DNA from 3 places in the Ottowia pentelensis genome. Region 3 is predicted to be linked to each of the others. Evidence: predicted binding sites of a transcription regulator. Region 3 holds the regulator's gene; each other region holds the start of a gene.
The links. The regulator FNR, encoded in region 3, switches genes on or off when oxygen is low (the NO sensors DNR and NnrR bind a similar motif). The targets are predictions, from matches to a motif close to TTGATNNNNATCAA.
Positions count from the first base shown of each region.

Region 1 (6,808 bases), 1.0 Mb from region 3:
CGACATCGTGGACAGCGTGCCCGACGCGCTGGCGTCCACCGCCAAATTCCTGCAAAACGCCGGCTGGCGGCCCGGCCAGCCCTGGGGCTTCGAGGTGCGGCTGCCCCAGGGCTTCGACACCTCGGGCGCCAGTCGCAAGGCCAAGCAGCCCATCGCCGCCTGGCGCCGCGCCGGCCTGACGCTGGCGAGCGGCCAGCCGCTGCCCGACGACTTGCCCAGCGCCGGCCTGATGATTCCGGCCGCCGGCGGGCCCGCCTTCTTGGTCGGCCGCAACTTCGACGCGCTGTATCGCTACAACGCGAGCGAAAACTACGCCCTGGCCATTGCCCACCTGGCCGACCTGATCGCCGACCCGGCGGCACCGATCGCCTTCGTCACGCCCTGGCCCACCGACGACCCCGGCCTGTCGCGCGCCGAAAACCGCGAGCTGCAAACCCTGCTGCTGGCACGCGGCCACGACATCGGCAGCGCCGACGGCCTGATCGGTGCCAAGACGCGCGAGGCCATCCAGGCCGAGCAGCAGCGCCTGGGCATGAAGGCCGATGGGCGCGCGGGGCAGAAGCTGCTGGCGGCGCTGCGAAGGCGTGAATGAATCCAGAGCGCCCGAAAGGATCGCCAAAACGCGTCCGATCAAGGCGCAAAGCGCAGGCGTAACTCGGGCTACGGCGAGCATTTGCAACGCCGAGCGGGCGGGTTTTGGCGGTCAAGGCAGGCGGGCGGAATTCGTTCACGCCTTCATAGCCAGCGCGCCAACGCCGCCAGCGCGATAGCCGCCAGCTGGTTGTGCGCCAGCGTCAGGCTGAAGGCAAAGCCGGCGCCCACCATCACTGGCCCCAGCACGGCCAGCGCCAGCAGCGCCGCCGCCAGCACGCCGGCGCCCCAGGCATCGATGCGGCGCAGGCGCCAGGCCAGCGGCAGCGCCAGCAGCAGCACCGCGCCGGTCGCCACCCGGTGCAGCCACTGCACCGGCGCGCCCGCCGCCGAGCCGGGCAGGCGCCAGGGGTCCAGCGCGGCCCACCCCTGGCCGGCCGCCGCGCGCCAGCAGTCGGCCAGGCCGTCGCAACTCAGGATCGAGCCCGTGGTGCTGGCCAGCCCGCCCAGCACGATCTGCGCCAGCAGCGCCACCGCCGCCGCCCACAGCCAAGCGCGCACGACGGGCGTAACGGCCCAGCGGCGCGGCGCCGCCAGCCGCACGCTGAGCGCCAGCATGGCAAAGCCGCCCAGCAGATTGCCCAGCGCCACCGCCGGCAGTGCCGAGCGCGCCGACCAGGGCCCCAGCGCGGCCAGGAACAGGGTGACGGCCAGCAGCGCCCACCACTCGGCACGCGCGCGCCGTGCATGCCGGCACGCCGCGCCCATGACCAGGATCAAGAACAGGGTGGCCACCGCCAGCACGCGATGCGCCGAGCGCACCGCATCGAGCGTGGTGCTGGCCGGCGCCTGCGCCGCCTCGTCGCCGGCGGCCGGCGGCGCCAGCAGGGCCTGCTGCGCCGCGCCGTAGCAGGCCGGCCAGGGCGCGCAGCCGATGCCGGCCTTGGCCAGCCGCAGGCTGGCGCTCAGGCTGGTGATGGCCAGCACCAGCGCGGCGCACAGCCAGGCCAGGCGGCGCAGCCAACGCAGGGACGGGTTGGCGCCGGCCACGATGCCGGGTGTTGCAGGAGACCGGATGCGTGCCGTCGTCATGGGGGGCGATCGTAGTGCCCGGACTTGACGTGCGGCAAGCATGGCTTGCATATGTTTGTTCCAAGTCAAATCCATACCGACCACCGAACTCCAGAATCCATCGACCAACGTCCGCCGCGCGGGGCTGCGGACGGGCTTGCAGGAGGCAAGGATGGACCCCAACCACGACGACCTGAACGATCCCAACGCGCCCATTCCCTGGGTGCAGCAGCTGCTGGACAGCCCTTTCATCCTGCTGTTCCTGGGCGTGCTGATCCCCATGCTGGTCTACAACCTGTGGGGCGTGGTCGAAATCATGATGCTGCCCCTGGCCAAGTAGGCCGGCGCGCGATCGTCCTTCCAACAAGAGGTTCAACACCATGAGCGCCATCCTGCCGCCGTCGGAACGGCTTTGGTACAAGCATCCCATCGACCGGGTCGAGGGCACGTGGATCGTGCTGTCGCTGACCTGGTGCCTGATCATGTTCGTCATGATGGTCGGCTGGCACGTCTGGGGCAACCAGAACCTGTCGACCGAGACCTACCGCACCACGCCCGAGAAGTTCATGACCGCGGCGCAGGCCATGGTCGACAAGTACACGGTGCGCACCGAGGGCGAGCAAAAGACCCCGGTGGTGGCCCCGCCGCCCGGCGCCGACGTGTACATGCTGGGCCGGCTGTGGAACTTCTGGCCCATCCTGGAGCTGAAGAAGGGCGAGAAGTACCGCCTGCACCTGACGGCCATGGACTACAACCACGGCTTCTCGCTGCAGCCGCAGAACATCAACATCCAGATGGTGCCCGGCTTCGAGCACGTGCTGACCATCACCCCCAACCAATCGGGCCAGATCTCGATCGTGTGCAACGAGTTCTGTGGCATTGGCCACCACACCATGGTGGGCCGGATGTACATCAAAGACTGAGGGACGCACCATGGGACAAGCCACCACCTACCGCACCTGCCCGCGATCGGGCCTGCAATTCGAGGCGCAGGCCGAGAAGCTGATCATCTGGAACGCCGTTGCCGGCGTGCTGTTTCTGGCCTTCGGCGGCCTGCTGGCCATCGGCGTGGTGCTCACGCGCTGGCCGGCGGTGCACTGGCTCGAGGCCGACACCTTCTACATGGTGCTGACGGCCCACGGGCTGGACATGCTGATCTTCTGGCTGATCTTCTTCGAGATCGCCATCCTGTATTTTTGCGCCTCCACCCTGCTGCGCTGCCGCATCGCCACGCCCAGGATCGCCTGGCTGGCCTTCGCGCTGATGGTGATCGGCTCGGTCGGCAACAACATCGTCGTCTTCCAGGGCAGCTCCAGCGTCATGATGACCAGCTACGTGCCGATGATGGCCTCGTCCTGGTTCTACCTGACGATCATCCTGTTCGCGGTCGGCGCGCTGATCGGCTGCGGCGTGTTCTTCGGCACCCTGGTCGTCGCCAAGCGCGACCGCACCTACCAGGGCTCGGTGCCGCTGGTCACCATGGGCGCCATCACGGCGGCCATCATCGCCGTGTTCACGCTGCTGTCGGGCGCCATCATTCTGGTGCCCACCTGGCTGATGTCGATCGGCCTGCTCAAGCAGGTCGACCCGCTGGCCTACCGCACCATCTGGTGGGCGCTGGGCCACTCGTCCCAGCAGATCAACGTGGCGGCGCACATCTCGGTGTGGTACCTGGTGGCGGCCGTGGTCTTCGGCGCCAAGCCCATGAGCGAGCGCGTCAGCCGCACGGCCTTCCTGCTCTACATCCTGTTTTTGCAACTGGCCAGCGCGCACCACCTGCTGGCCGACCCGGGCCTGTCCACGCCCTGGAAGATCGTCAACACCAGCTACTTCATGTACTTCGCGGTGCTGGCCTCGATGCTGCACGGCCTGACGGTGCCCGGCGCGATGGAAGTGGCGCAGCGCGAAAAGGGCTTCACCAAGGGCCTGTTCGAGTGGCTGCGCAAGGCGCCCTGGGGCAACCCCACGTTCTCGGGCGTGTTCATCTCGATCATCGGCTTCGGCTTCCTGGGCGGCATCTCGGGCGTGATGATGGGCACCGAGCAGCTCAACATGATCATCCACAACACGATCTACGTGCCGGGGCACTTCCACGCCACCGTCGTCGTGGGCACCACGCTCACCTTCATGGCGCTGACCTACTACCTGATCCCGGTGCTGTTCAAGCGCGAGATGATCGCGCCCACGCTGGCCAAGTGGCAGCCGTACATCTTCGGCTTCTCGATGTACTTCTTCTGCCTGGTGATGATGGGCGCCGGCACCCTGGGCGTGTCGCGCCGCCACTGGGACATGGCCTTTTCCGGCAACCCGCTGGCCTACGAATGGCCGGGCGCGGCCTATCTGATGATGGGCCTGGTCGGCATCGGTGGCGTGGCGGCGATTGTCGGCGGCGCGATCTATATCTACGTCACGGTCGGCTCGCTGATCTGGGGCAAGCGCCTGGATCGCGGCACCGAGCGCGCCACCTTCACGCCGATCCCGCGCACCGCCCCCACCGTGGTGGCGCAAACGGCGGGCTCGGCCGGCTTTGCCGCGCCCGGCACCTTCGTGCTGGCCATGGTGTTCCTGGTGGCCTTCGTGCTGTACTACTTCATCAACTGGAAGTACCTGTCCACCCTGTGGGGCCTGAGCTGAAGCCGGGCCATTGACCGCCGCGGCGTCCGTGGCGCGGCGGTCTGGAGTTTGAACGTGGTTCTGAAAGCGGTGATTCGGTCGGCCCGGCGCGCGCAACGCATGCTGGGGCCGCTGGCGGCGGCAGCCCTGCTGGGCGCCGCCGGATGGGCGCAGGCGCAGGATGCCGTGACCAGCACCGTGCCGCGCCTGGACGAGGCGGCCGCCCTGGCCGCCGGCCAGGCGGTCATCGGCAGCACCCCATCCGATTTCACCTTTCTCGACCGCCAGGGCAAGCCGGTGCGCCTGTCGCAGTACCGCGGCAAGCCGCTGCTGGTGAGCTTCATCTACACCGGCTGCTTCGAGATCTGCCCCGCCACCACACGCAACCTGCACGAGGCCGTCAAGGGCCTCGACAAACTGCTCAGCCCCAACCAGTTCAACGTCGTCAGCATCGGCTTCAACCAGCCGGCCGATTCGCCGGTGGCGCTGCGCTCGTTCGCCACCCAGTACGGCATCAAGTACCCCAACTGGGAATTTCTCAGCCCGCACGCCAAGATCGTGGAGCCGCTCACGCGCGCCTTCGGCTTCAGCTACCTGGCCACGCCGGCCGGGTTCGACCACGTGCTGGGCGTCACCGTGCTCGACGCCGACGGCAAGATCGCCACCCAGGTGTGGGGCGACAAGCTGACGGCGCAGCAGCTGGGCGAGCCGCTGCGCCAGCTGCTTGGGCGCGCGCCCGTCACCCAGCGCGAGACCCTGTCCGGCCTGCTGGAGCGCGTGCGCATCCTGTGCACCGTGTACGACCCCGAGACCGGCAGCTACCGCTTCAAGTACGCGCTGGTGATGGAGCTGGTGGGCGGCGCGGTGTTCTTCCTGTGGATGATCGGCTACGGCGTGGCCGAGTGGCGCCGCTCGCGCCGCGCGCGCCGGCAGGCCCGCTCCCTGGCCGTGCGGCCGCAGGAGGCGTTGCATTGACGGCCGCCACGGCCCCGCTCGCCTCCGCGCCGCGCCTGCAGCTGCTCACGGCCTGGCGGGCGCTGGAGCGCGGCGTCGACCGGCTCACCGGCCCGGCGCTGAACCCGCTGCACCATCTGGGCAGCCTGGGCTTTCTGTGCTTCTGGAGCCTGGCGGCCAGCGGCATCTACCTGTACGCCGTCATCGACACCTCGGCCAGCGGCGCGCACGCGTCGATCGAGCGCCTGGCCGCCTGGCCCTGGTTCTACGGCGGCTGGCTGCGCAGCGTGCACCGCTACGCCGCCGACGCCCTGGTGGTACTGATGGGCCTGCATGCGCTGCGCGAATGGCTGCACGGGCGCTTTGCCGGCCACCACGGCTTCAGCTGGCTGACCGGCGTGCCGCTGGTCGTGTTTGCCTTCACGTGCGCCATCGGCGGCTTCTGGCTCAACTGGGACGCGCTGGGCCAGTATTCGGCCCTGGCCACGGCCGAATGGCTGGACGCGCTGCCCTGGCTGGGCGCGCCGCTGGCACGCAACTTTCTCAGCGCCGACGCCGTCGGCGACCGGCTGTTCTCCCTGTTCGTGTTCGTGCACCTGGGCGTGGCCCTGCTGATGACCTTCGGGCTGTGGTTTCACATCCAGCGCCTGCCGCGCGCGCGCGTGGTGCCCCCGCGGCCCATGGCGGCGGCCCTGATCGCCATGTTCCTGGGCCTGGCCGCCCTGGCGCCTATCACCAGCGGCCCGGCGGCCGACGTGGCGCAGGTGCCGGCGGCGCTGGCGCTGGACTGGCTGCTGCTCTTTCTGCATCCCCTGGCGGGCGCCGTGTCGAACACCGGGGCCTGGGTGCTGGTGGTCGGAGCGCTGTCTGTGCTGCTGCTGTTGCCCGCCTGGCCACGGGCCACGCCGGGGGCGCCGGTGGCCGTCGTCGATCCGGCGCACTGCAGCGGCTGCCGCCGCTGCGTGGACGACTGCCCCTACGCCGCCATCACCATGGTGGCGCACCCTCATTTTGCGTTGGGCAAGCCGGGGCACGCGCTGGCCCAGGTCGATGCCGAGCGCTGCGCCAGCTGCGGCATCTGCGCCGGCGCCTGCCCCTCGTCCACGCCGTTTCGCAGCCTGGCGCAGCTGGTCACCGGCATCGACCTGCCCCAGCTGCCCGTGCACCGCCTGCGCCAGCAGTTGCGCACGGGCCTGCAGGCCAGCGGCGCCACGCGCCCCATCGTCGCCTTCGCCTGCGGCCAGGCGCCGCGCGCGCCGGCCCTGCAGGCGCACGACGTGGTGCGGATCGAGCTGGCGTGTGCCGGCCAGCTGCCGCCCGCGTTCATCGAATACGCGCTGCGCGACGGCGCTGCTGGCGTGCTGATCCAGGGCTGCACGCCGGGCGAATGCGCGTTCCGCGACGGCCCGCAGCTGCTGCGCGAGCGCATGCATGGCCAGCGCGAGCCGCACCTGCGGCCTTCGGTGCCGCGCCAGCGCTGGGCGCAGGTCGACGGCGCGGACCTGCGCGATGCGCTGGATCGCCTGCGCGGTGCGGCGACCACGCACGGCGCCCCCCCTTCACCCTCCACCCTCGAGGT
Region 1 covers NZ_OZ224513.1:3,468,207-3,475,014, forward strand. Annotated here, with positions in the region: gene ACWHMB_RS16730 (lytic murein transglycosylase) at 1-592, shown strand, start outside; gene ACWHMB_RS16735 (COX15/CtaA family protein) at 736-1,683, opposite strand; gene ACWHMB_RS16740 (hypothetical protein) at 1,835-2,002, shown strand; gene ACWHMB_RS16745 (cytochrome C oxidase subunit II) at 2,043-2,585, shown strand; gene ACWHMB_RS16750 (cbb3-type cytochrome c oxidase subunit I) at 2,596-4,296, shown strand; gene ACWHMB_RS16755 (SCO family protein) at 4,351-5,250, shown strand; gene ACWHMB_RS16760 (hydrogenase iron-sulfur subunit) at 5,247-6,808, shown strand, end outside.
Region 1: the regulator FNR is predicted to act here: its motif matches at 1,739-1,752, upstream of ACWHMB_RS16735 (COX15/CtaA family protein).

Region 2 (6,808 bases), 1.4 Mb from region 3:
CCCACGGGCGTGCTGTCCTTCCTGCTGGGAGGCCGCTGATGGATACGCTGCAATACCTGCTCAACGGCTTCGGCGTCGCGCTGACCGTCACCAACCTGGTCGTGGCCGCGCTGGGCGCGCTGATCGGCACCATCGTCGGCATGCTGCCGGGCCTGGGGCCGATCAACGGCGTGGCCATCCTGATGCCGATCGCCTTCGCGCTCAAGCTGCCGCCCGAGACCGCGCTGATCCTGCTGGCGGCGGTCTACATGGGTTGCGAGTTCGGCGGCCGCATCTCGGCCATCCTGATCAACGTACCCGGCGACGCCGGCGCCATCATGACCACGCTGGACGGCTACCCCATGGCCAAGGCCGGCAAGGCGGGCGTGGCGCTGTCGATCTCGGCCTGGTCTTCGTTCATCGGCGGCATGGTGGCCACCACCGGCTTCGTGCTGTTCGCGCCGCTGCTGGCGCGCTGGGCGCTGGCCTTCGGCCCGGCCGAATACTTCGCCCTGATGGTGTTCGCCTTTGCCTGCATCACCGGCCTGATGGGCGACGCGCCCATGAAGGCCGCGCTGGCCGCCGTCATCGGCCTGGCGCTGGCGACGGTGGGGCTGGACTCCAACTCGGGCGTGTACCGCTTCACGGCCGACAACGTGCACCTGTCGGACGGCATCCAGTTCATCGTCGTCGTGATCGGCCTGTTCTCGGTCAGCGAGATCCTGCTGATGCTGGAGCAGCACTTCCAGAGCACCGGCATGATCAAGGCGACCGGCCGCTCGCTGTTCAACCTCAAGGAGCTGGCCTACACCTGGTGGGGCACGGTGCGCTCGTCGGTGGTGGGCTTCGTGGTCGGCGTGCTGCCGGGTGCCGGCGCCACCATCGCCAGCGCCATGACCTACACGATGGAAAAAAACATCGCCGGCGCCAGCGGCACCTTCGGCAAGGGCGACATCCGCGGCGTGGCCGCGCCCGAGGCGGCCAACAACGCCTCGGCCGGCGGCTCCTTCGTGCCGATGTTGACGCTGGGCGTGCCCGGCTCGGGCACCACGGCGGTGATGATGGGTGCGCTGGCGCTCTACAACATCACGCCGGGGCCGGCGCTGTTCACGCAAAACCCCAATCTGGTGTGGGGCCTGATCGCCTCGATGTTCATCGCCAACGTGCTGCTGCTGGTCATGAACATCCCGCTGGCGGGCGTGTTCTCCAGCATGCTGCGCACACCCAACTGGCTGCTGGTGCCAGGCATCCTGGCGGTGAGCACGGTGGGGGTGTATTCGGTGCACGCCACCACGTTCGACCTGACGCTGATGGCGGTGTTCGGCGTGATCGGCTACCTGCTGCGCAAGCAGGGCGTGCCGATGGCGCCGCTGATCCTGGGCTTCGTGCTGGGCGAGATGATGGAGCAGAACCTGCGCCGCGCGCTGTCCATCACCAACGGCGACGTGGGCATCCTGATCGAAAGCCCGATCTCCAAGGGCCTGTGGCTGATCGCCATCCTGATGGTGGTGGTGCCGCCGCTGCTGCGCCTGCGCCGTCGGCGTCTGACGGAACAGGCGGCCTGAGCCGATTCCCCTGCCCCACCACGGCGCCTTCGGGCGCCGTTTTTTTTGGCCGCCAGGATCAGTGCGCCGCGCGCGGCCAGGCCGGCGGCCGGCCGGTGAGCTGGCTCACGATCAGGGCCTTGAGCGGTGGCAGGCGGCTGGAGCCCGCCAGCACGGCGCGGCGCAGCAGGCGCGGCAGTGTGCGCTCGTCGGTATACAGGCCCACGATGGCGTTGGTGCCACGGTACAGCGGCCAGGCGTGGCGCAGGTGGGCGCGGGCATAGGCCTGCAGCACGGCTGCGTCGCCCAGGTCGGCGCCGCGCGCCCGCGCCTCGGCCAGCACCTGCGCCAGCCGGGATACGCCGGCCAGGCCCAGGTTGTAGCCGTGCGCCGTCACCGGGTGCATGCCGACGGCAGCGTCGCCCACCAGGGCGCAGCGCGCGGCGGCGAAACGCTGCGCGATCACGGCCACCAGCGGGTAGGCGTGGCGCTCGCCCACCAGGCGCATGCGGCCCAGGCGGTGGTCGAACTGCTCCTGCACGCACACGGCAAAGTCTGCGGGCGACAGCGCCATCAGCGCCTGCACCTGCTCGCTGCGCGCCGTGACCACGGCCGAGCACATCGGGGCGCCGCTGTCCGGGTCATCGGGCAGCGGCAGGATGGCCAGCGTGCGCTCGTAGCCGAAGCACTCGTGCGCGATGCCCTCGTGCGCGCGCTCGTGCTGCAGGCGGCAGACGATGACGGTGCGGCCGAAGTCCTGCATCGAGGCGGCGATGCCCAGCTGGCGCCGGGTGGCCGAGAAGCGGCTGTCGGCCGCCACCAGCAGCGGCGCCTGCAGACGCCGGGGCGCGGCGCCGGGGGTGGCGGCGTCCACGCAGTCCAGCTCGGCGTGAGCGGGCGTGATGGCCACGCGCGTGACCTGGGTGCCGCACAGCACGCGCACGCCCGGCGTGTCGGCCGCCACCGCCCAGGCCGTGCGGCGCAGCGCGTGGTTGGGCACGATCCAGCCCAGGTTGTCGCAGCCCGTGCCCTGCGCGTTCAGCGTCATGCCCTCGCGTTGACCGACCGGCCCGTCGTGCACCCGGGCCTGGCGCAGCAGGCCGATCTCGTGCGGCGCCAGGCGCTGCCAACTGCCCAGGCGCTTGAGCGTGGCCACGCTGGGGTGGGTGAGCGCGATCTCGCGTCCGTCGGGCGCCGGCTCGGCCAGCGCGGCAGCGCCCTGCTGCTCCAGCACGGCCGCCTGCAGGCCGGCCTGCGCCAGAGCAATGGCCAGCGACAGGCCGGCCGGGCCGCCGCCCACGATCAGCACGTCGCTGGTGCTGGCGGACACGGCAGATGAAGCGAGAGAGGACATGGCAAGCGAAGGCGGGCAAAGGCTGCGCGCCATTGTCCCCGCCGCTCCCGGAGCGGCCCTTGCACTGGATCAAGACGGGGCAAGGGCAGCGCGCAGCGCTGCGCCCAGCAGCGCGCGATTCAGCGCCGGGGCTTGCCGCCCTTGCGCGCCTTGGCCTTGGCAGCCGCCTTCTTGACGGCGGCGGTCAGCGCCTGCATGGGCGTGCGGCGCTCGGTTGCGGGGGGCAGATCCTCGCGCGCCTCGCGCCGCTCGCGCCCCTTGGGCGGCTTGGGCGCGGCCTTGCCCGTGCCCGACTCACGGCCGCTCTTGTCGCGCGGCGCGCCTTCTTCGTGCACCAGGCGAAAGTCGATCTTGCGCGCGTCCAGGTCCACGCGGCTGACCTGCACCCGCACGCGCGTGCCCATGCCGTAGCGGATGCCGGTGCGCTCGCCGCGCAACTCCTGGCGCACCTCGTCGTAGCGGAAGTATTCGCCGCCCAGTTCGGTGATGTGCACCAGGCCCTCGACGTGCAGCTCGGTCAGCGTGACGAACAGGCCGAAGCTGGTGACGGCGCTCACGCTGCCGGCGTACTCCTCGCCCAGATGCTCGCGCATGTACTTGCACTTGAGCCAGGCCTCGACGTCGCGGCTGGCCTCGTCGGCGCGGCGCTCGTTGGCGCTGCAGTGCAGGCCGGCGGCTTCCCAGTCCTGCAGGTCGGGACTGAGCCTGACGAGCTCTCCGCCCTTGTTGCGCTTGCGCTGCAAGCTATCTTTTTGCAAGCGCTTGCGGAGCTTGTCGTGCGCCTCGCCGGGCGTGGGCAGCGCGGGCAGCTGGTACTTGCGCCCGCCCAGGATGGCCTTGATCACGCGGTGCACCAGCAGGTCGGGATAGCGGCGGATGGGGCTGGTGAAGTGGGTGTAGGCCTCGAAGGCGAGGCCGAAGTGCCCGCTGTTGATGGGGGTGTAGATGGCCTGGCTCATCGAGCGCAGCAGCATCATGTGGATCTGCTCGGCGTCGGGGCGCTCCTGCGTGGCCTCGGCGATGCGCTGGAACTCGTGCGGGCTGGGCTCGTCGCTCACGCTCAGGCCCACGCCCAGCGCCTTCAGGTAGGCGCGCAGCAGCTCGACCTTCTCGGGCGTGGGCCCCTCGTGCACCCGGTACAGGCCCACGTGCTTGCCCAGGCCGATGAAGTCGGCGCTGCACACGTTGGCCGCCAGCATGCATTCCTCGATCAGCCGGTGCGCGTCGTTGCGCATGCGCGGCACGATCTTCTCGATGTGGCCGGCCTCGTCGCACACGATCTGCGTCTCCACCGTGTCGAAGTCGACCGCGCCGCGCCGCTGCCGCGCGCCCAGCAGGGCGCGGTACACCTCGTGCAGGTGCAGCAGGTCGGGCACGCGCGCGCGCCGCTGCGTCGCCTCGGGCCCGCGCGTGTTGGCCAGGATGGCGGCCACCTCGGTGTAGGTCAGGCGCGCGTGGCTGTTCATCACCGCCGGATAGAGCTGGTAGGCGTGGACCTCGCCCTGCGCCGTGACCAGCATGTCGCACACCATGCACAGGCGGTCGACCTCGGGGTTGAGCGAACACAGGCCGTTGCTGAGCTTCTCGGGCAGCATGGGGATCACGCGACGCGGAAAGTACACGCTGGTGGCGCGGTCGTAGGCGTCGATGTCGATCGGGCTGCCGGTGCGCACATAGTGGCTGACGTCGGCAATGGCCACCAGCAGGCGCCAGCCATTGGGCTTCTTGCCGCGGCCGGTGACCACCGCCGGCTCGGCGTAGACCGCGTCGTCGAAATCGCGCGCGTCCTCGCCGTCGATGGTGACCAGGGGCACGTCGGTCAGGTCGACCCGGCCGGCGCGGTCCTTGGCGCGCACCGCGTCGGGCAGGGCGCGCGCCTCGGCCAGGCAGGCGTCCGAAAACTCGTGCGGCACGCCGTACTTGCGCACCGCGATCTCGATTTCCATGCCCGGGTCGTCGATCTCGCCCAGCACCTCCTTGACGCGGCCCACCGGCTGGCCATACAGCGCCGGCGGCTCGGTCAGCTCGACCACCACCACCTGCCCGGCCTTGGCCGTGCCGATGGCGGACTTGGGAATCATCACGTCCTGGCCGAAGCGCTTGTCCTCGGGCGCCACCAGCCACAGGCCGCCTTCGTGCAGCAGGCGGCCGATGATGGGCTGGGGCGGCCGCTCGATGATCTCGAGCACCCGCCCCTCGGGGCGGCCGCGTCGGTCCAGGCGCACCACGCGCACGCTGACGCGGTCGCGGTGCAGCACCGCCCGCATTTCGTTGGGCGGCAGATAGATGTCCGGCTCGCCGTCGTCGCGCACCACGAAGCCATGGCCGTCGCGATGCCCGGACACCACGCCCTGGATTTCGTCCGGAATATTTTTTTGGGGGGCTAGATTTTTGATATAGAATCCTTGTTTCCTGATGCCCAGGTGGCGGAATTGGTAGACGCACTAGTTTCAGGTACTAGCGGGTAACTCCGTGGAGGTTCGAGTCCTCTCCTGGGCACCAACAATCATAAGCGGCGAGCTGAGTTTTTTCAGACCCACCGCAACGCAAAAGCCACCCTCGGGTGGCTTTTTTTTGCTTTCGCATCAGATCGGCACGGCCACGAGATCGTGTCCTTGCGTGCCCACGATGCGCGCGCGGGTGAAGCTGCCGACCTTCAACGTCTTGCTGGCCTTCTCGGGCGGCAGCAGCTGCACCACGCCATCGATCTCGGGCGCGTCGGCGTAGCTGCGCCCCACGCCGCCGCGGCGGCCCAGCGCGGGCGCCGAATCGACCAGCACCTGCATGGTGGCGCCCACACGCTCGCGCAGCTTGTCCATCGACACCTGCTCGGCCACGGCCATGAAGCGCGCGCGGCGCTCCTCGCGCAGCTCGGCCGGCAGCATGCCCGGCAGTTGGTTGGCGGCCGCGCCGGCGACGGGCGAATAGGCAAAGCAGCCCGCGCGGTCGATGCGCGCGGCGCGCATGAAGTCCAGCAGGTGCTGAAACTCTTCCTCCGTCTCGCCCGGAAAGCCGGCAATGAAGGTCGATCGGACCACGATCTCGGGGCACATGGCGCGCCAGCGCTCGATGCGCTCCAGGTTTTTCTCGCCGCTGGCCGGCCGCTTCATGCGGCGCAGCACCTCGGGGTGGCTGTGCTGCAAGGGGACGTCCAGGTAGGGCAGCACCTTGCCTTCGGCCATCAGCGGCACGATCTCGTCCACGTGCGGGTACGGGTACACATAGTGCAGGCGCACCCAGGCGCCGTGCGGTGCGGCCAGCTCGCCCAGCGCCTGCACCAGCTCCAGCAGGCGCGTGCGCACCGGTCGCCCGCCCCAGAAGCCGGTGCGGTACTTCACGTCCACGCCGTAGGCCGAGGTGTCCTGGCTGATGATCAGCAGCTCCTTGACGCCGCCTTCGAACAGCGCCTGCGCTTCCTTCAGCACCTCGCCGATCGGGCGGCTGACCAAGTCGCCGCGCATCGACGGGATGATGCAGAAGGTGCAGCGGTGGTTGCAGCCCTCGCTGATCTTCAGGTAGGCGTAGTGGCGCGGCGTCAGCTTGAGCCCCGCCGCACCGAAGACGCCCGGCACCAGATCCAGGAAGGGATCGTGCGGTTTGGGCAGGTGGCGGTGCACGGCGTCCATCACCTGCTGCGTGGCCTGCGGGCCCGTCACCGCCAGCACGCTGGGGTGCACGTCCTGCACCAGGGTGCCGCCGTCCTTGCCGGCCTTGGCGCCCAGGCAGCCGGTGACGATGACCTTGCCGTTGTCGGCCAGGGCCTCGCCGATGGTGTCCAGGCTTTCGCGCACGGCGTCGTCGATGAAGCCGCAGGTGTTGACCACCACCAGATCGGCGCCTTCGAAGGTCTTGCTGGTCTGATAGCCCTCGGCGCTCAGCTGCGTCAGGATCAGCTCGGAGTCGGTCAGGTTCTTGGGGCACCCCAGGCTGA
Region 2 covers NZ_OZ224513.1:1,077,256-1,084,063, reverse strand. Annotated here, with positions in the region: gene ACWHMB_RS05160 (tripartite tricarboxylate transporter TctB family protein) at 1-39, shown strand, start outside; gene ACWHMB_RS05155 (tripartite tricarboxylate transporter permease) at 39-1,544, shown strand; gene ubiM (5-demethoxyubiquinol-8 5-hydroxylase UbiM) at 1,603-2,877, opposite strand; gene rnr (ribonuclease R) at 2,997-5,300, opposite strand; tRNA gene ACWHMB_RS05140 (tRNA-Leu) at 5,295-5,379, shown strand; gene rimO (30S ribosomal protein S12 methylthiotransferase RimO) at 5,463-6,808, opposite strand, start outside.
Region 2: the regulator FNR is predicted to act here: its motif matches at 2,937-2,950, upstream of ubiM (5-demethoxyubiquinol-8 5-hydroxylase UbiM).

Region 3 (6,808 bases):
CATCGTGGGCGGCGCCATGGTGGCCAGCCTGGGCGTGTTCAGCCTGCTCAAGGGCGCGGCGCTGTACTTCGTGTTCGCCAGCTTCGTCGCCTTCTCGGCGGTGCAGATGTTTCGGGGCAAGAAACCCGCCGCCTCGCGCCAGTTGCCCGGCACCGCCGGCCTGCTGGGCGCTGGCGGGCTGATCGGCTTTCTGTCGGGGCTGGTGGGCGCCGGCGGCGGCTTCGTGTCGGTGCCCTTCATGACCTGGTGCAACGTGGCCATCCACAACGCGGTGGCCACCAGCGCGGCGCTGGGCTTTCCGATCGCGCTGGCCAACGTGGCAGGCTACATCGTGGCCGGCCACGGCCTGCACGACCTGCCGCCGCACTCCTTCGGCTACCTGTGGCTGCCGGCGCTGATCGTCATCGCCAGTTGCAGCGTGCTGATGGCGCCGCTGGGCGCGCGCGCCGCGCACGCGCTGCCGGTCAGCAAGCTCAAGCGCGCGTTTGCCGTGGTGCTGATCGCGCTGGCGCTGTACATGCTGGGCAAGGGCATCGCCGCGCTGGGCGGCTGATGGCCGGTTTCAAGAAAAAAATGGTTGCAACGCCCGCCAATCAAGCGCGAGCAGCTATCGTTTTCATACCATCCTACGCCGCCGGCACCACGCACCAGGGCGCCTGATCGTGCGCCAGGCCCATCCACAGGGCCCAGGCCGAGGTCAGCACCAGCGCCAACCCGGCCATGCGCATGCCCCAGGCGCCGCGCCTGCCGCGGCCCAGACGCAGCAGCAGCCAGGGGCCCAGCCACAAGGTGACGCCCGAGCCCAGCGCGAACAGCGCCATCACCGCCGCGCCGCCGGCCACGCTGCCGGCCAGCGCCGCCACCATCACCGCCGAATACAGCAGCCCGCACGGCAGCAACGCCCAGGCCACGCCCACGCCCAGCGGCGCGGCCAGGCCCCAGCGCTGCGTGGCGCCGCGCACGCGGGCCCACACGCGGCGCGCGCCCAGCTCCAGCCACGGCGGCTGGCGCGCCCAGATCAGCAGCATGGCACCCAGCAGCAGCGCCGCCACGTGCACCATGCTCCACACCGGGCGCAGCGCGGCCGACTGCACCGTCAGCCAGCCCAGGCCCTGCATGGACGCGGCCGCCAGCGTGCCCAGCAGCGCGTAGCCTGCCAGCCGGCCAAGCTGGAACAGGCCGATGCCCACCTGCGTGCGCGGCGCCGCCGCCTGTCCGATGCCGGCGCAGGCCGCGCCGCACATGGCGATGCAATGCGGGCCGCCCGCCAGCCCCATGAGGACGGCGGTGGCCGCGAGGGAAAGGGTCATCAGAGGATTCTAGAAAAGCGCGCGCGGGTCTGGGCGGCCTGCAGGTATTTGTCGAACACCATGGCCACGCCGCGCACGAAGAACCAGCCCATGGGCGTGACCTCGATGGCGCTGTCGGTGACGCGCACCAGCCCATCGTCCTGCATCGCCGCCAGGCGCTTGAGCTCGGCGGCGAAGTAGCGCTTGAAGTCGACCAGCTGCGACAGCTCGATCGACTCGAACTGCACGCGGCCCTGGCACATCAGGCCCATGATGACGGCGCGGCGCAGCAGGTCGTCGCGCGTGACGGCCAGGCCGCGCACCACGGGCAGCTGGCCGTGGTCGAGCCGGTCCTGGTACTCGATCAGGTCCTTGGCGTTCTGGCTGTAGGTGGCGCCCACCTTGCCGATGGCCGACACGCCCAGGCCGATCAGGTCGGCGTCGGGCTGGGTGCTGTAGCCCTGGAAGTTGCGGTGCAGCCGGCCCTGGCGCTTGGCCACGGCCAGCGCGTCGTCGGGCAGCGCGAAATGGTCCATGCCGATGTAGACGTAGCCCGCCTGCTCGAAGGCGGCCAGCGAGCGCGCCAGCATCGCCACCTTGGCGCTGGCCTGCGGCAGCTCGACGGTGTTGATGCGCCGCTGCGACTTGAAGCGCTCGGGCAGGTGCGCATAGCCGTACAGGGCAATGCGGTCGGGCCGCAGGTCGGCCACCTGGGCCAGGGTGCGATCGAAGGATTCGGGCGTCTGCTTGGGCAGGCCGTAGATCAGGTCGACGTTGATGGAGTCGAAGCCGACCTCGCGCGCCGCGGCCACCAGGGCGAACACCTGTTCGGCCGGCTGCACGCGGTGCACGGCCTTTTGCACCAGCGGGTCGAAGTCCTGCACGCCGAAGCTCAGGCGGTTGAAGCCCAGGGTCTTGAGCGTGGCCAGGCGCGTCGGGTCGATGGTGCGCGGATCGATCTCGATGGAGTATTCGCCGCCCTCCGCGAACGCGAAGTTGCGCCGCAGCATGTCCATCAGCTCGCCCAGCTCCTCGTCGCTGAGGAAGGTCGGCGTGCCGCCGCCCAGGTGCAGCTGGCTGACGGCCTGCTGCGCGCCCAGGCGCTGCACGTGCAGGTCGACCTCGCGGCTGAGGTAGCGCAGGTAGGGGCCGGTGCGGTCGTGGTGCTTGGTGATGATCTTGTTGCAGGCGCAGTAGTAGCACAGCGACTCGCAGAACGGCAGGTGCACGTACAGCGACAGCGGCTTGGCCGCCTGGCCCGAGCTGATGCGGCGCTGCTCGAGCGCGTTCAGGTAGTCGGCTTCGCCAAAGGCCTCGACGAAGCGGTCGGCCGTGGGATAGGAGGTGTAGCGCGGCCCGGGAACGTCGAAACGGTTCAGCAGTTCGGGGGTAATGACAGGCATGACAGGCGAAAATCAAATGGCAGGACATACTGTCGGGCCGAACCTTGCAATTGTCCTTGACGATCATCAAGAAGATGGGGGCAAATGATTCGGGCAACACCCGACAAGCCAACTAGAATCAAGGCATTACTTCGCACGCGTCAAGGCGCCGAACACTCCGATGACCCCAAAAGCCATCCAAGTCGCCTGTTCCAACTGCAACCTGCGCGAACTGTGCATGCCGGTCGACGTCACCGACCAGGACATGGACAAGCTCGATTCGCTGGTGGCCACGCGCCGCAAGATCCGACGCGGGGAATCGCTGTTTTCCAACGGCGACCGCTTCGACGCCCTCTACGCCATCCGCACGGGCTTTTTCAAGACCCGCGTGACCACCGAGGACGGGCGCGACCAGGTGACGGGCTTTCAGATGGCCGGCGAGATCATCGGGCTGGACGGCATCGTGGGCGACCGCCACAGCTGCGACGCGGTGGCGCTGGAAGACGCCGAGGTGTGCGAGATGCCCTATGGGCGCATTGAAGAGCTGTCGCGCGAGGTGCCGGCGCTGCAGACGCACGTGCACAAGATCATGAGCCGCGAGATCGTGCGCGAGCACGGCGTGATGCTGCTGCTGGGCAGCATGCGCGCCGAGGAGCGCCTGGCGGCCTTTTTGCTGAACCTGGTGCAGCGCCTGCACGCGCGCGGCTTTTCGCGCTCCGAGCTGGTGCTGCGCATGACGCGCGAGGAGATCGGCAGCTTTCTGGGCCTCAAGCTGGAGACCGTCAGCCGCACCTTCTCGAAGTTCGCCGAGGACGGCCTGATCGAGGTCAAGCACCGGCACGTGCGCATCCTGGACATCGAGGCCCTGCGCACCCTGGTCAACGCGCCCGAGGGGCGCTGACTTTCAAGCCAAATCAGCCGCTGGCCCGCGCCCGGCAAGCGCGAGGCGCTATCAACATCATTGCAAGGTGTTTTTCAGGCTGTCCGGAATCGGCAGCGGCATGACGGCGATGCCCTCCTCCAGCAGCTCCTCGGTCTGCTGGGGCGTGGCTTGGCCGCGGATGCCGCGCTCGGCCGCCTCGCCGTGGTGAATGCGGCGCGCCTCGTCGGCAAAGCGCTCACCCACGTCCTCGGTCTGCGCCAGCACGCGGCGCACCATCTGCAGCCAGGCCGCCTGCATGGCCTGCGGCGGCAGCGCCGCCACGGGGCTGGCCTGCTCGCCTGCGCCCGCGGCGGCCGGGCGCGCTGCATCACGGGCTAAAGGCGGCTCGCTGCCGCGCCCCAGGTTGAGGCGCGGCGCGCTCAGCATCTTGCTGACCGCCGTGTCGCTGCACAGCGGGCAGGCCACCAGCTGGCGCGCCTGCTGGTCCTGAAAATCGTCCTCGGAAGCGAACCAGCCTTCAAAAACGTGGCCGCCCGAGCATTGGAGGTTGAGCACTTTCATGGTCGGTCGATCAGGTGGCGGGCACGTCTTGCCACGTCAGGGGCCACGCGCCGCCCAGCACATTTTGCAGCCACAGCGCGCCGACCAGGGTCTTGGCGTCGGTCACCTCGCCGCCACGGCACCAGGCCTGCAGTTGGGCCGGGGTGGCGCTGAAGACTTCGAGGAACTCGCCGGCGTCGAGCGCGCGCTTGCCCGACACCAGGTGGCGCGCAAACCAGATCTCGATCACCTCGGTGGAATACGACACCACCGGGTGCAATACGCCCGCGCGCGCCCACTGGCGGGCGACGTAGCCGGTTTCCTCGCGCAGCTCGCGCTGCGCGCAGGCCAGCGCCGACTCGCCCGGATCGAGCTTGCCGGCGGGAAACTCGATCAGCGTGCGCTGCACCGGGTAGCGGTACTGGCGCTCGAGCACCACCTCCAGCGTGCCGCCGGCGCGCTCCAGCAGCGGGATGATCATCACCGCGCCGGGGTGCAGGATGTATTCGCGCTCGGTCAGGCTGCCGTCGGGCAGGCGCACGCGGTCGCGCCGGGCGTGCAGAAAGCCGCCCTTGAACAGCTCGCTTTCGTGTACCGGATGTTCGGTCAGGTCCATGGCGCGGCGCCCTATTTCTTGTGGCGCACCAGATAGCGGTAGACGAAGCCCGGGAACGCCAGCGTGGCGAACAGCGAGCCGGTGACGGCGTAGAACTCCCAGCCCTGCGGGTAGTTCTGGCCGGCGGATTTCTCCAGCGCCATGCCGACCGCGCCGACGACGAAATACCACACCAGCAGTTCGAGCACGCGCCAGCCCAGCGCCTTGTGGTGGCCCGGCAGCGGCACCACGGCCAGCAGGCGCTCGTTGGCGAACGGAAGATTGGCGGCCACCAGCGCCAGCGCGATGACCAGCCAGATGCTGACGTCCGGCGCCATCAGGTGGCCAGCATCTGCACGATGGCCTGGGCGCACAGGGACATCAGCGCGCCGGGCACCAGGCCCAGGATCAGCAGCAGCGCGCCGTTGACCGACAGCGTGGCGCGCATGTCCAGCGGCGCCTGGATCGGCTCGGCGCTGACGGCCGGGTCGAAGTACATGACCTTGACCACGCGGATGTAATAGAACGCGCCCACCAGCGCCATGACGACGGCGAACACCGCCAGCGCGATGAGGGCCGGCTGCTGGGTGCTGATCAGCGCCTGCAGCACCGACAGCTTGGCCTGGAAGCCCACCAGCGGCGGAATGCCGGCCAGCGAGAACAGGCAGATCGCCATCAGGCCGGCGTAGAACGGGCTGCGCTGGTTCAGGCCGGCGAAGTCGGCGATCTGCTCGCTCTCGTAGCCGTCGCGCGCCAGCAGCAGGATGATGCCGAAGCTGACCAGGTTGGTCAGCACGTAGACCACGGCGTAGAACATGGCCGAGCTGTAGGCGTTGGCCGCCAGCTGCGCGTTGCCGTTGACCACCCCGGCCAGCAGGCCCATCAGCACGAAGCCCATGTGCGAGATGGTGGAGTACGCCAGCATGCGCTTGAGGTTGGTCTGCGCGATGGCCGCCACGTTGCCGATGATGAGCGAGGCCACCGCCAGCACCGCCAGCATGGGCTGCCAGTCGATCGCCAATGGCAGCAGGCCCTCGACCAGCAGGCGGATGGCCATGGCGAAGGCCGCCAGCTTGGGCGCGCTGCCGATGATCAGCGTGACCGAGGTCGGCGCGCCCTCGTAGACGTCGGGAATCCACATGTGGAAGGGCACGGCGCCGAACTTGAAGGCCATGCCGGCGACCACGAACACCAGCCCGAACACCAGCACCTGGTGTCTCACCTGCCCCGAGGCCACGGCCTTGAACACGCCACCGATGTCCAGCGTGCCGGTGGCGCCGTACAGCATGGACAGGCCGTAGAGCAGAAAGCCCGAGGCCATGGCGCTCAGCACGAAATACTTCATCGCCGCCTCGACCGACACCACGTGGTCGCGGCGCAGCGCCACCAGGGCGTAGGCCGACAGGGCCATGCATTCGAGCCCCAGGTAGATCAGCACGAAGTTGTTGGCCGAGCACATGATGTACACGCCCAGCAGCGAGGTCAGGCTGAGCACGTACCACTCGCCGCCGCGCAGCATGCCGCGCTGGCCGACGTAGGTGCGGCTGTAGATGAAGATCACCAGCACCGCCAGCGACGAGAAGCACTTGAGCCAGTTGGCCATCACGTCGCTCACGGCCATGCCGCCAAAGCCGTACACGGTCTGGCCGCTGAGGGCGTACATCGCCGTCAGCACCACCAGCACCACCAGGGTGAGGTTGGACAGCCAGTAGGCCGCCAGGCGGCGCGGCCCGCGGTCGAGCAGGTCCACCAGCGTGACCACGCAGGTCATGGCCAGCAGCACGATCTCCGGATAGATGGCCATCCAACTGAATCGGTCAATCATGTTCGGGTTCTCAGTTCAGTTTGGAGACGGACACCTGCTGGACCAGCTTGGCCACCGAGGCCTGCATCACGTCGGTCATCGGCTTGGGATAAAGACCCATCCACAGCACCGCGATGGCCAGCACGGCCAGGGCGGTGCACTCGCGCCAGTTGATGTCGGGCATCTTCTTGCGCACGTTGTCGTTGGTGACGGCGCCGAAGTACACGCGCTTGAACATCCACAGGCTGTAGCCCGCGCCCGAGATCAGCGCCGTGGCCAGCAGCAGGCCCAGCCAGAAGTTGGCGCGCACGCTGG
Region 3 covers NZ_OZ224513.1:2,471,056-2,477,863, forward strand. Annotated here, with positions in the region: gene ACWHMB_RS11955 (sulfite exporter TauE/SafE family protein) at 1-553, shown strand, start outside; gene ACWHMB_RS11960 (sulfite exporter TauE/SafE family protein) at 627-1,310, opposite strand; gene hemN (oxygen-independent coproporphyrinogen III oxidase) at 1,310-2,692, opposite strand; gene fnr (fumarate/nitrate reduction transcriptional regulator Fnr) at 2,853-3,572, shown strand; gene ACWHMB_RS11975 (DUF1178 family protein) at 3,630-4,115, opposite strand; gene ACWHMB_RS11980 (NUDIX domain-containing protein) at 4,126-4,710, opposite strand; gene ACWHMB_RS11985 (DUF2818 family protein) at 4,722-5,027, opposite strand; gene nuoN (NADH-quinone oxidoreductase subunit NuoN) at 5,027-6,514, opposite strand; gene ACWHMB_RS11995 (NADH-quinone oxidoreductase subunit M) at 6,525-6,808, opposite strand, start outside.